DNA from 2 places in the Paenibacillus sp. FSL F4-0243 genome. Region 1 is predicted to be linked to the other one. Evidence: predicted binding sites of a transcription regulator. Region 1 holds the regulator's gene; the other holds the start of a gene.
What was found. The regulator LexA, encoded in region 1, represses DNA repair genes until DNA is damaged. The targets are predictions, from matches to a motif close to CGAACATATGTTCG.
Positions count from the first base shown of each region.

Region 2: a site for LexA is predicted at 4,239-4,252, ahead of addB (helicase-exonuclease AddAB subunit AddB). Genes of this name have one in related genera too.

Region 1 covers NZ_CP150151.1:3,941,362-3,948,848, reverse strand. Annotated here, with positions in the region: gene NSS87_RS17430 (DUF5316 family protein) at 1-192, shown strand, start outside; gene NSS87_RS17425 (DUF4352 domain-containing protein) at 459-1,082, shown strand; gene NSS87_RS17420 (cupin domain-containing protein) at 1,216-1,716, shown strand; gene NSS87_RS17415 (MBL fold metallo-hydrolase) at 1,689-2,495, shown strand; gene NSS87_RS17410 (hypothetical protein) at 2,621-3,199, opposite strand; gene NSS87_RS17405 (hypothetical protein) at 3,434-3,814, opposite strand; gene NSS87_RS17400 (L,D-transpeptidase) at 3,964-4,302, opposite strand; gene lexA (transcriptional repressor LexA) at 4,575-5,201, opposite strand; gene NSS87_RS17390 (LysM peptidoglycan-binding domain-containing protein) at 5,497-5,910, shown strand; gene NSS87_RS17385 (DUF896 domain-containing protein) at 6,020-6,229, shown strand; gene NSS87_RS17380 (hypothetical protein) at 6,279-6,806, shown strand; gene NSS87_RS17375 (HAD-IA family hydrolase) at 6,840-7,487, shown strand, end outside.
Region 2 covers NZ_CP150151.1:5,377,212-5,384,698, reverse strand. Annotated here, with positions in the region: gene NSS87_RS24000 (Na/Pi symporter) at 1-425, opposite strand, end outside; gene NSS87_RS23995 (class I SAM-dependent rRNA methyltransferase) at 525-1,949, shown strand; gene NSS87_RS23990 (DUF4097 family beta strand repeat-containing protein) at 2,309-2,983, opposite strand; gene NSS87_RS23985 (MerR family transcriptional regulator) at 3,232-4,026, shown strand; gene addB (helicase-exonuclease AddAB subunit AddB) at 4,383-7,487, shown strand, end outside.

The DNA.
Region 1 (7,487 bases):
ATATATATAGGACTGGCTTTTTTTGTGATCTCTGGTATATGTGTTGGCGGATTTACGACAGGTACTCAGCAAAGAGGGAATTTTTATTCGGAATCCAAAGAAGACCGTAAAATTAAAAACAAAGTAGCGAAATGGTCAGCTTTAGGAGGAGTTCTTTCCTTGGCTATAGCTGGAGTAGTATATTTAATGTGATATTTACCTCACTCAAGTTCAAGAGTGGTAAAGAGTGCAATACAAGACTTTTTACAAGAACCTTTAGACCCTTGATGTCTTTGCCGTTGAGGTTTTTTGTATTTATAATTCTAGTAAAATGGAATTTAATACAACAGTCACAATTATTCTTATCATCTGACATTATTTTATATTTTTCTTGCAAAGGTATATCTTTCATAGGATAATATGGGTATATTTTCCTAGCAAAAGTTGGAAATGGATATTATCTGAGAGGAAGTAGAATATTGAAAACAAAGAAACCTTTTTTTAAAAAATGGTGGTTTTGGCTTATTATTGTTTTTGTTGTAATAGGGGTGATTGGATCACAGAAGAATGATAGTGAACCTACAGTATCAAAATCAGAACCAGCAGTGGCAAAGGTAGATGATACTGCAGCAACAGAGAAACCGGTCGAAAAGGAAAAGCCTACCAGCAAGCCTGCAGAAGAGCCAAAGGAAACGATGATAACTGAAGTTGGACAAACCATCACAACTAAGAATTTTAAGCTTACAGTTGAGTCTCTGGAAAAGCCTAAAGGAAATGATTATGTACAACCATCAGAGGGTAATGAGTTTGTAGAAATCGGAATTATACTTGAGAATATTTCCAGTAAAGATTATATGGTAAGCTCTATGCTAATGTTCAATGCATACCAAGACAGCTTCTCCATAAATGAAGATCTCTTGGCTCATACTTTGGATAGTCAAGTAGGAACAATGGACGGCGCTTTAGCTGCGGGAAAGAAAATTCGTGGCAAACTAGCTTACCAGCTTCCTAAGGATTGGAAAGAACTTGAAATCAATACTGATTTCACGGTTTTAAGTTTTAGTTCAGATGGAGAAATCAAAATCGTTCTTCAAAATAAATAGGATATTTCACATACAAGAGTCTCGCCAAAGCTGGCGGGGCTTTTTTTATTATTAAATCTGATAATCTGCATTTACATAAAGTACCAAACCGATTATATTGAAAGAAAAGCGTAATGGATGAGGGGTGTTATATTTGGCGAAGATTTTTAATGAAAATACAGTTTCATTTAAACAAAAGTTATCTCCGATCCCTGAGTTTGCTTGGCATACGAGTGAGAGGTTAGCTGAGATCGCTAATTCTAAACATCTTGTCTTCGACATAAGATCGCTTGATCCAGATAAGTATTCCTTTCCTTATCATTTTCATAGAAACGCTGAAGAAATATTTGTGATTTTGACGGGAAAAGCGATGTTAAGAACTCCCGAGGGTTTTAGTGAGGTTTCTGAAGGTGATGTACTATTTTTTGAAATAGGACCTGAAGGAGCGCATCAACTTTATAATCATACGGATGCCCCTTGCAAGTATCTTGATCTCCGAACGAACCAGGGCATAGATGTTTGCGAATATCCGGACTCAGGTAAAATCAACATTCTCCCCTATCAAGAAATTTATCAGGCAGATCAACAAGCGGACTATTATAAAGGAGAAGAGCAGGTAAGGGAGAAATGGAACGGAATGGAGGATCACACTTGATTCAAGATCGATGGTTCACAGTCACGAAAATTGATCCAATTACTTATGCAATCAGTGAATATGGACATTGGGAAAAGGTGCACTCTTTTTTGTTGTTAGGGAAAGAACAAGCGGTGTTGATTGATACGGGATTAGGCATCGATAATATAAAAAGAATAACGGATCAGTTAACGGATTTACCTATCGCTGTCATCACTACGCATGTGCATGCAGACCATATAGGCAGTCATGGACAATTTGAGACGATCTATGTTCATAAAGAGGATGAGGATTGGCTGATTAATGGAATACGAGGTTTGTCCCTTGCCCAGATCAGAAAAGATATGAGCCGAGATATTACTCTTCCTGTTCCTGAGACGTTTGATCCTAATACGTATACACCTTATCAAGGGAAACCAACGGCTCTATTGCGAGAGGGAGATGTGCTTGATTTAGGCGGGCGTAGATTAGAAATTTACCACACACCGGGTCATTCGCCAGGTCATATTAGCATCTTTGATCATGCGAACGGGTATCTGTTTACAGGGGATTTATTGTATGATGTTACGCCAATTTATGCTTTTTATCCCTCTACTAGTCCTGTTGATTTAGTGGCTTCATTAGAAAAGATTGCACAAATTCCAGGTGTATCACAAATATTTGGCTCTCATAATACGTTGGGTCTAGATCCAGCTATTTTGCAAGAGGTTATGAAGGCAGTTCGTGAATTACGTGAACGGGATCTTGTTGCTCATGGTACGGGCATTCACCAATTTAACGGATTTAGTGTGCAATTTTAAAATGAATGTTGGATGCAGCGAAAACGGCCCCCCCCAAAAGGACCGTTTTTTGTCTTTCCTTAAGGTTTTCAAAATTTCTAATTGGGTAAAGTAAAGTGAAGTAATCAGAGGTGGAAGGGGGGCATTTATTCGGATACGATCGACCTGAAGAATGCATGCAATTGTTGGACTTGGGAGTAGGCTTCTTTGTACTGATTGTCGGATTGTTGAATGGGCAATAAGCCTGGCAAGAAGGAGATACTATACACAGGTATTTCATTGCTGTTCATGTATATTTTAAGCGTAAGTTCCTCGATAACATCAGCCTCTTCGTCAACGTTATTAAGCACATTAATATCCGCACTTGAAGCAGTTGATTTGCTGTTTTGTTGTCGTTTAGATACTTTTGAAAGGGTTAGTGCGTTAACAACAATCTCTGATCCCATTATATTGTCGAACGAGTATAGCTTTGCTATTGCTTTTTTGCTTGTTTTTGGATTGCTGGTACCTATTGCTATTTTTTTATAAGGTTCATTAAGGGCGATCAAGTGAGATTGATTGGGCGGAATGAATGTTTTGGTGAATATAATATTAAAAGATGAGGTTGCGTTTAACAGCTTAGAAAGTTCAGAAGAAGTAGATAGTTTTTTTAATTCTATAATAACGGCACTTAGAATTAAGACTCCTCCTACAATGGCAAACATATACATTAAGAAAATCAGCATGTAATCACACCTCCAAAGATCTCAGTAGAGCAAGATTTATTGCTTATTGAAAGATATGCCTGAATTCTCTCTACTAGTATCTGTTAAGAGCGAAAATCGTGGGAATTTAGGAAACGACTACTGATTAGAAAAAGAGAAAGCACCCACAGATCTGCGATTTTGCAAGCTGGGTGCAAAATTGGGGCAACTGCTGGAGTGCTTTGTTGAGAGCTTTTTAAAATAATTATGTCAAAATCATAAGAAATTGAAGGCTGTGATTTGATCGGTATAAACAATTAGCTGTTTGTATTCGATCGGAGATTCATAGTGAGTATAGGGTCTTACAGAAACATCATTAAGGACTACAAAGTTATAGCTGAAATTTTTATCGGGATGTTCCGCACCTAAATAAGATATGTATTCATCTACAATGACATCATCCATTAGAGATTTTAAGTCAAAAACATCCTCTTTATTGGAGGTGGAAGGGGATATGGTCCCTTGAATACTGCCGAATGAGGTGAGTAAATTTACTTTTTTTCCACTCGCTTGATCGTTATTTAACAATAAGCCAGAGAGTTTAACAAGTGCATCGACTTTAAAATCGACGAGGGTTCTAATTTTTGAGTTGTTCAAAACGAGACACTTCCTTTCAATTTGAAATCCTGTTAACATTATTCGACATATAACCACATAATTCCTATTAGGTCATCAAAAATACATAAATACAAACACGCCCCCTCCATTGAACCATGAGTGAGGCGTGTTTATCTATAGAGATAGATTTAATTCCTGATCGTTACTCGTGTTCCAATCGGAACAATCGCAGCTAGTGCTAACACATCTTCATTGTACATACGAATACAACCGTGGGATACTTCGTGCCCTATGGATGAGGGATCATTATTTCCATGTATCCCATAGTGAGGCTTAGATAGACCCATCCAAAAGACCCCAAATGGACCACCTGGATCGGGTTGTTTGTTAATGATTGTGAATTCACCGAGTGGTGATTGAGTTAACATTTTACCGATTCCGACTGGGAAGCCCCTGATCACAATGTCGTTATCAAGAAGATAAAGCATACGCTGCGTCAGATCAACTATAATCCGGTAATTTGGCATTGTGCAACACTCCTTTCTAATTAAGATATGAGGAGGATGCCTAAACGGTTATTCATTAAAAATGGTCATTTTAGCCCATAAGAACAAATGTTCTGTAATTGATAAATGGAGTTTGATAACAATAAAAAAGCTGTTCTGCATTTGCAGAACAGCTTTTAAAAAATAAAAGAAAGTATATATTTTTACGATATACCCTATCCTTATACTTCTCGTAGAAACGGATACCGTCCTTTAAAGGGCGGTATCCGTTTTCGCTTGGTAGGAGTGCATACTTAGTGGATATCTCGAAATAATCCGATAACTCTGCCGAGAATGGTCACGCGATTAAGGCGAAGAGGCTCGTACGCCGGATTCTCCGGCTGAAGACGTATATGATCACGTTCTTTATAAAAAGTCTTAACGGTTGCTTCATCTTCTTCGGTCATAGCTACAACGATATCTCCGTTATCAGCCGTTTGTTGTTGACGAACAATAACATAGTCGCCATTCATAATCCCAGCTTCGACCATACTGTCACCTTGAACCGATAACATAAATACTTTGTTATCTCCAACATAGTGAGTTGGAAGCGGGAAGTAGTCTTCAATATTCTCAGTAGCAGTGATAGGAACCCCGGCGGTAACCTTACCTACGACAGGAATGCGCGCGACGGTTTGCGCGAAATGATGGACATTCTCGGAATCCTCTTGGCCAAGCAATTCTATCGCACGAGGCTTCGTTGGATCTCGACGGATAAGTCCCTTCTTCTCTAGCCGATCTAAATGACCGTGAACTGTGGAGCTGGAAGCAAGACCAACAGCTTCTCCAATCTCCCGGACGGAAGGAGGATAACCCTTGCTGCGGACTTCGCTACGTATAAATTCCAGGATCGCCAGCTGGCGACTTGAAATCTTTGACATTGGAATCAACCCCATATAGTAATGTTTGGGAAAATTATAACATAGAACTACCGTTCGCACAAACATAAGTTCTAACTATTATAAATATTAATTCGAAAGAGTTAATAAATGGTAGTCTTGTATTGATTGCGTTTCCTTCATCTAAACAATAAGAGTGATTCTTTATATGAAGAATATGGTAAATATTAACCTCTGAAAAAAAGAGAACAATTGTTCTAAAATAGTATTGAACAAAACACATGTTCGTGTTATTATAATTTCAAAAGTAAGAACAAGTGTTTGGAGGATGATATTCATGTTAAAATACAGTACATACCGCAGCATCTACGATAAAGCCCCAGTGGTTGAATCTTTAGGACATAATCCTATTACCCGTTATTCAGCTCAGATTAAAGAGATTACAGAGCTTTTACTTGAAGGCTTGATGCGTTTGTTCCGTAGAGATTTTGTTATTAAACTGACATTGATCATTGTGCTCGTACTATCAGGACTTACAGTAGTAGGTAATGTATTTGCAGGATCTACTACTTTAATGAAGGATGAGAAGCGCGTAGTGGTTGAACGTGGAGATACACTTTGGAGTATTGCTCTTGAGAATAAACCTTCTGATATGAAAACGGCTGTATATATAGAAGGAATTAAAAAATTCAATGGCATTAAAGGTAGTCAGATTAATGCTGGAGATATTCTCACTTTACCTATATATTAATATTCTAAGAACATAATAAGAGGACATGAAGAGCTTGCAGGGAGTAAACCTTGACAAGCTCTTTTTCTCATGGCAGAGTTAGAATTAATTTATAAGGGGAGGGAAAGTTTTGAATATTGATGAGTTGGTCGCGCGTATTAACGAATTGGCACGCAAACAGAAGAGCGTAGGCCTTAATCAAGAGGAAACGGCGGAACGCGCCAAGCTTCGTGAAATTTATTTGGGGAATATTCGCAATAACTTCCGAGCACAATTGAATACGATTGAATTGGTCGATAATGATGAGCATGAACAAGGTAACAAGGGGCGTAAGCATTAACACCCTGTTCCTTTTCATAGATATTACTGGATGACTAGGGGGAACGCATATGGCCCGTTCTTGGGAAAGAATGGTTCAACGCAACACGCAGCAAATTAATAAGCAAAGAAAGAAACAGGGGAAGGAAACGATTTACGCATCTAAATCTAAATCTCCTGGTAAGAACAGCGAAACCTTTAAAGGCCGTAACATTGCATTTCCAGTAGTGTTATTAGTGCTTGGTACTATGTTTTGGATGATTGGTTCAGTGGACCAGGCCAAAGGTAATGGTATGCTTATGAATTGGCTAGGAGTCGTTTTGTACTACTTACTAGCGGCACTTTTGTTCTTCCGACGTCCGTACTTGAAGGTAGAGAATGCTAGACTATCTACTATAAAATTCAACCGCGAACGGTATCTGCCAGCTTCTGATATTGAGAAAATCATCCTTTCGCGTGGAGCTGTTGTAATTAAGCATAAAGGCAAACGCACGAAATGGATTTTTACCAGACTTATGAATCGTTATGATACACATGCGATGGGGACTCGACTGGAAGCATTCGCAAAAGCTCACCAAATTGAAGTAGTTCACGAATAGAAATTAACCAGCCATGGGAGAGGGAGACCTGTAATGCCAATTTCCGCCGTACTATTTGACCTTGATGATACACTGCTCTGGGATGATCGGAGCGTTAATGAAGCATTTCGTTCTGCATGTGAAGCCGCTGGGGATACGATTGATCCACAAGAACTGGAACTTGCGGTGCGTAAAGAAGCCATTGGACTATATGAATCCTACGAAACGAACCCGTTTACAAAGATGATTGGGATTAATCCGTTTGAAGCACTTTGGGGGAACTTTACTGCAGGTGAACAGCCGGAATTCCGTCAATTGGAGCAGCTTGCACCGGGATATCGTAAAGAGGCATGGCGTCGTGGTCTTGCAGCACTTGGTGTAGAGGACGAAGCTCTTGCTGAGACATTAGCAGCCAAATTCGCAGCAGAGCGTAGAAATCGACCTTACATCTATGAAGAAACGATTCAGGTGCTTGAAGAACTGAAGGGGAAAGTGAAGCTATTGCTTCTGACTAATGGATGCCCTGCATTGCAACAAGAGAAACTAGATGGCGTACCTGAAATCGTTCCTTTCTTTGATCACATCGTGATTTCTGGAAGCTTCGGAAAAGGAAAGCCGGATAAGGAAATTTTTCTGCATGCCCTAGAACTTTTAGATATTGCACCTGAGCAAGGAGTTATGGTCGGAGATAAGCTTACAACG
Region 2 (7,487 bases), 1.4 Mb from region 1:
TTCCGGCATAGTGCTGCTGCCCGTGATGTATGCGGTAACTCGCCAGCTATAACCGCTGCGGCCCACAGACTCAGTGAGGCAGCCAGCAGTGGCGATGCCATGGAATTGATCTGAAGTCCGATTAACTCTGTGGTCAAAGTGGTGCCGATGTTGCTGCCTAGGATAATGCCAAGTGTACGAGCATAGGTGAGCAGGCCGGCATTCACCATACCGATCGTTAGCACAGTTACAGCCGTGCTGCTCTGAAGCAGGGCTGACAGTACACTGCTTGCGATCAAGCCTTTGATAGGTGTAGAGGTTGCCTTATTCAGGCTTGTAGTTAACAGTGGCCCTGCAAGCTTGGACAACGCTGTTTCCATTAGCTTCATGCCAGCCAGAAAAATGACAAGACCATATATAATAGGGAAAAGCAGATCACGGAACATTGGGCATACTCCTTTGGACGAGGGTTGTACACCAATATATGAAAGTAACGTGTAGGACATGTATAAAATCATTTTTAGAGAAACAGGGAGTTGAAGTCATTGGCATCGGTTATTTTAGAACGCAATCGTAAAAAAAGATTAGAACAGGGCCATCCATGGGTCTACGCAGGTGAAGTTGCATCAGTTGAAGGAAACCCAGAAGCAGGGGGATTAGTAGATGTCCTAAATCATCAAGGCCGGTTTTTGGCCGTGGGCTATTACAATCCAGCATCGCAAATCCGGGTGAGAATTGTATCGCAGGGACCACTGGCGATCATGGATACAGCTTTTTTCGTAGAACGGTTTACGAATTGTCTGCAACATAGAGAACGTTTCCTCCCTGGGGCAGATGCATATCGTTTGGTTTATGGTGAGGCGGACTTTTTGCCAGGGCTTATTGTGGATCGGTTCGGGGATATTCTAGTTGTACAACTCCTTACACTCGGAATGGACAAGCGCCGTACAGAGATTGTTGAAGCACTTGTACAGGTTATGGCACCGCGTGGTATTTATGAACGCAGTGATGTTAGTGTGCGCGAACTGGAAGGGATGGAGCAGACTACAGGTGTGCTGTACGGGGAATGCCCACGTCATGTTACCGTAAGTGAGAATGGCCTTAAGCTGGTAGTAGATATCGAAGAGGGCCAAAAGACAGGCTACTTCTTTGATCAGCGTGAGAATAGAGCATCCATTGCCCCACTCATGAAGGGCTGGGGTGGACGAAGTGGCATTACGCTGCAAGAAATCGAAACAGAAGATGGCTCGTTACAAACTTTGCCGGTAAACAAGAGTGGTAAACACGTAACCTTCCCTTATTGGGATGGTGCTACAGTGCTGGAATGTTTCTCGCACACAGGTAGCTTCACTCTGCATGCTTGCAAGTATGGTGCGAAAAAAGTAACCTGCCTTGACGTTTCAGCTCATGCCATAGAGAGTGCCAAGGTCAATGTGGAGCTGAATGGCTTTAGTGATCGAGTGGACTTTGTAGTGGATGATGCTTTTGCCTACCTGCGCAATCAGGTAAAAGGTCTGGAGGAACGTTCGGAGCGGGCGACGATTGCAAGCGGAACGGAATCAACAGTAGCGTCTACAAATGCTAAATCCGGAGGCAAAACAACCAAAACAGATACCTCCAAGCCGATGACAGCAGGTGGAGGTAAAACTTGGGATGTAGTTATCCTAGACCCTCCAGCGTTTGCGAAAACTAAAAGTGCAGTAGCAGGTGCTTGCCGTGGTTACAAGGATATCAATCTACACGGCATGAAGCTGGTGAACGAAGGCGGATATTTGGTTACTGCAAGTTGTTCTTACCACATGCAGCCGGATCTATTCCTTGAGACGATTGCCAACGCAGCTAAAGATGCAGGTAAAGTATTGAGACTTGTGGAATGGCGTGCCGCAGGCAAAGACCATCCGCAGATTCTAGGCGTTAACGAAGGACACTATCTGAAGTTTGCGATTTTTGAAGTGCGGAGTAAGAAATAAGCTGGCTCTTCATATATAGGCAATGGATTTTAATCCGTAAAGGGAGTCTTCGATCGAGGCCTCTTTTTACGGATTTTTTGCTGTGTTCTAAGAAGAGTAGGATTCGGGATTAACAAGGTATGTCCGCTTAGTCCGATGAGTTGCCAAAACAGCACGAAATTCATGAATAGCGACTCCTGAGTCCGAATGTAATCCAGAAAGTATAAGCCGCTGTTTTCCATTACAAGACGGATATTTTATCGGTTATAGGCCGGTAGAATAGTCGAAAGGGTAAGACCAGAAGTTTCAAAAGTGAAACTTCTGGTCTTACCCTTTCAATATTGTATCTGACTTCATACGAGCTAATATTTAACTACTGGCTACTCAGAAAATTGTAAGGTAATATCGCCGTTATTTGTATAAGCAGATAATTTTTTCGAACCATTCTCTTTATTGGCAGGCAAATTGCTATCTCCTTTCTTTACCTTGCTTAAGATCGCGAAATCATCATATGACCCTGAAATTGAACCGCTAATATTTCCGTTTTTTGTTTCAAGGGTTATAGCCGTCCCTACATTCAATTTGTCCAGTTGGATATTTCCGTTATTTATGTTTACTTCCACTGTCCCTAAAAACACGATTGTTGGTAATACAATACTTTCATTTGATGTTTTTAAAGTCAAATTTTTTAAAGTTGCATCAGGTATCGATACCTGAATAGTTCTGGTTACTTGCGAGCCTTTTCCTCCGATATAGTCGTTCCATTCCTTATTACTGTCACTTACCATTGACAGTTCTTTATCGTCAGATAGATCAATCTTGTAAAAATCTTTCTCACTTTCATAGTAAACAATATGAATTTGTTCATCTTTAGATTGGAGTATATTTATTTTTTTGTCCTTTACATCAATTGTTAAGGTATCAATCTTTTGGGCAGGTATGGTGTAATTTTTTTCCTCCATGGAAGTGGAGTCGGAGGAACATCCTGCTAATGATATCAATAGTGTCACCAATATGCCTATAGTAGTTAGTAATTTTTTTGCAGTACTTTTCATTATAAAACGCTCCTTCGTTAAATCATTTTTCTTTTAAATATAGCCAGTCCTACGAATGCCAATCTTAAGCTGCTATGCAGACAAATTCCGATATGCAACAAAGGATAATCCTTTGATACATGATTTAGTTCTTCATATTTGCCTTCCTCTCTGGTAATAAATTCATTTTGTATTTCGTTGCGTTTATCAGTCGCATATGTTTTAATCATCATAAACTTTTGTGTTACAAAAAGGTCAAGAGGGTAGATATGAACAACTATTTTACAATTAAGCAAGCAGCAGAGATCGTAGAGATGACCACTGAGACCTTGCGGCACTATGATCGTATTGGATTAGTCAAGCCATGCCATAAAGATGAATTGTCGGGATATCGATACTATTCCGAGCAGGAGCTCGTAAAGCTGCAAACCATTGAACTGCTCAAAGCAATGGATCTTACTTTAATGGATATTAAAGATATTTTGCAGCAGAATGATCTCTCTAAAGTAATTGCATTTCTAAAACAAGCAGAAAAAAGAGCAGACGATAAAATTGCTCGTCTGCAGTATGCAAAATCGAAAATTAAACGTGCCTATCTACATTATGAAAATAAGTTCCACGACGGCTATAGTCAAAGTGAAAATTACTTTGTAAGACACATAGAGGAAAGGGTAATTATGCTTTCGAATAAAATGGAAAGCCCCACACTTAAGAATTTATGGGACTATCACAGACATTTCTATCAACAAATTGAAACGTCTCTGCATTCACAATTTCTGTTTGAAGATATGGCCGGAATGTTCACGACTGAAGGAATAACACGATTATTTGCTGTTTGCTTGAAATATCCGTCTTTAGAGGGGCTGACTGTGCTACCAGAAGGGGACTATCTGTGTGCAATTTGTACCGAAGAGAATAAGAATGCTGTATTACAAAATTTACTTGAAAGGGCAAAGACGGAATACGATGTGTGTCCAGAGTTTGTTCTTCATAACATTATTGTGACTGGAATATTGCAGTGGGATTATCAGATACAACTGTTCATTAAGAAACGCTCATGTTAGATTAAATACAAAGGAAAAGGTTTAGGAAAAGAAAAATGTTGATTGAAAGTCGCTAATTTAGCGACTTTTTTTGATTAAGGAATCATGTTTCTTGCCCCTGACTGAGGACAAGAACGTTATACTTCGCCGATTACTAAACAGCAAGTCACCACAATACGTTAGTTGCTGTTTACTTCGTAGCTTTTTTATTGTAAATCATTAGAAAATACTAGCAAACGCATGTTCTGATTTGTGCAGCTATGTTATACTGAGGGGACGAGGAACGACTGAACTTTTTCATTTGAACATTATCAAACGGTGAGTATTTCACCTTGTTTCATATACATTTTCTCCGCTACGGAAGGAGTCTATCATTTATGACGGTAACCTTTTTACTAGGCCGCTCTGGTAGTGGCAAGACAACAAAAATATGGGAGTCTATTTCTTCTTCATTAGAGAAGGAGCCTCTTGGCGCGCCGATCATTATTCTTGTACCGGAACAAGGTTCCTTTGGAGCAGAACGGGGGCTTTTGACCGTAGGGAATGTGAAGGGAAGCATTCGGGCGCAGACACTGAGCTTTTCTCGGCTTGCCTATCGAGTGAAACAGGAAACTGGAGGCAGCGCTAGTCTGCCGATCAGTGAAGAAGGTAAAAAGATGTTGATTTACAAAATCATAAGTCGCCGTAAAGAGGAACTGAAATTGTTCGGTGCCTCTGCCGACAGACCGGGTTTTGTGGAACGGTTGAATCAACTGCATACGGAGATGAAGCGTTGCTGCTTGGCTTCCTCTGATTTAGATGAGCAGTTATCCGCAATGCGAGGCGCTATTGCAAGAAGTCCTATTCTTGAAGGCAAGCTGGATGATTTACAGCTGGTATTCAGCGATTTAGAGAAGGAAATGTCACGCCTCTATATCGACGAAGAGGATCGTTTAGCGGAACTAGCTGAGCATATTCCTGATTCCTCTTACATTCGCGGGGCGGAGATTTGGGTAGATGGGTTCCACGGCTTTACCCCGCAGGAATTCGTAGTGCTTCGAGAATTGATGCAGCAAGCATCGAAGCTGACCGTGTCCCTTACACTTGATCGTTCGTATCCCTATGGAGATCAGTTGAATGAGCTTGAATTGTTTCACCCAACTGCGGTTACTTACATTAAACTGCGTGGAATAGCTGAAGAGCTAGGCATTGATGTGTGGGACGAGCTTCTGGAGCCAGCGGTTCTTCCGCGTTTTGAAGAAAGTCCTGTTCTTGCTCATCTCGAAAGGGGATATGACCGCCGAAAGGTCTGGATGGGTGCAGATGAACTGGCAAATGAAGCGATATCTATAGGCGCAGCAGTTTCTCATAGAGCAGAGGTTGAGGGAGCACTGCGTGAAATGATCAGACTGGCGCGAGATGAAGGTGCAAAATATGGTGAAATGGCCGTATTGATGCGTAATATTGGAGATTACGAGCAACTGATTAAACCGTTGTTCCAAGATTACGGAGTACCTTTTTTTCTGGACCAGAAGGTAAATGAGCTGCACCATCCATTGGTAGAGTTTGTACGCTCCGCATTGGATGTGGTGCGTCGACGCTGGCGCTTCGAGGATGTATTCCGCTGTGTAAAGACAGAGCTTTTGCTACCGCTGGACGGTAGTATTACGCGTGAGGATATGGACGCCTTAGAGAATTATGTGCTGGCTTGTGGGATTCAAGGGTATCGCTGGACGGATGGCCGTTCATGGAAAGGGATTCCTAGCTTGTCGCTGGAAGGCGGCAGACAGATGGATGAAGAACTGCTTGCTACAATGGAGCGATGCCGTGCTAGTATAACGGGTCCTCTATTTGCTTTTGAGAAACGGATACAGAAGAGTAGAAGCGGCCTTGAACTATGTACCGCAGTGTACAAGCTGCTTGATGAGACGGATGTTGCCCGAAAGCTGGAGAAACTTAGTGTCGGTGCTATGGAGAAGGGGCAACCCGAGAAGGCTAGAGAACATAGTCAGCTGTGGGGTGCAGTGCTTGATCTGCTAGATCAGATCGTCGAGATGATGGGCAACGAGAGACTTGAATTTGATGTGTTCACCGGAGTCCTAGAGACAGGACTTGCTGAGCTTAAGATGGGACTTGTTCCTCCCGCGCTCGATCAAGTACTGGTTGGTAACATGGATCGGACTCGACCAACGGGAGTTAAATACGCTTTTTTGCTTGGATTTAATGAAGGTGTTGTGCCTGCGCAGTTTAAGGAGGATGGAATTCTCTCGGAAGGCGAACGCTCTGTACTTGAGAACGCCGGTATGGAGCTTGCTCCTGGTGCTTCTCGTAAACTGCTGGACGAGCGGTTTTTGATCTATAATGCGCTAACGACAGGAAGTCGAAAGCTCTGGATTAGCTTCGCCACTGCTGATGATGAGGGTAAGGCGCTCCTTCCCTCTGAGGTAATCCGTCATTTGCATAGAATGTTCCCAAGGGTTCATGAGCACAGCTTGGCAGCACTTCCCCCTGCAGGACTACCAGAAGAAGTCAGAGATTCCATTCACCTCGGTTACATTGGTCATCCAGAACAGAGTCTTCGTGCATTGATTATGCAGCTACGCCAGTGGCGCCAGGGGACGGAGATACCTGAATTATGGTGGGATGTGTATAACTGGTTCGCTGCTGATGATATTCGTAGTCTCGAATTGAAACGTCTGCTCAGTTCATTGTTCTACCGTAACGTGGGAACGAAGCTAAAACGTGGAACAAGCCTTAGATTGTACGGTGGATCGACACTGCGAGGCAGTGTGTCCCGGATGGAGAAGTTTGTTGCTTGCTCCTTCTCCCATTTTGCATCTTACGGACTTAGACTGAAGGAACGCCAGCTATATAAGCTGCAAGCACCTGATATTGGACAACTGTTCCATGCTGCGTTAAGTGACATGGCGGTAAGACTGAAAGAAGAGGGCCGCGGCTGGGGAAGCTTGTCTCCTGAGGAATGTCAGCGTGAGGCAAGTGAGACGGTAGAACGTTTATCGCCGATGCTGCAGGGTGAAATTCTGATGAGCTCTAAACGTTACGGATACATCTCACGCAAGCTAAAAAATATTGTTGGACGTGCTTCTGTAATTCTGGGCGAGCATGCCCGCCGAGGCAGCTTTGAGCCGATAGGGCTGGAGCTGGATTTTGGACCGGATAAGGAGTTGCCTCCTTTAAGAATTACGCTGCCGAATGGCTGTGTGATGGAGGTTGTTGGACGGATTGACCGTGTAGACATGGCCCGTGGAGAGAATGGAATTCTTCTGCGGGTGATTGATTATAAATCGAGTCAAAAAGACCTCAAGCTGCATGAAGTGTACTATGGATTATCGCTACAGATGCTGACCTATCTGGATGTGCTGCTTACGTACTCGGAGCAATGGCTCGGGCAACCGGCGCTTCCAGCAGGGACACTGTATTTCCACGTACATGACCCACTGTTAACCTCATCTAACGGGATGAACAAGGAACAGGCAGAACAA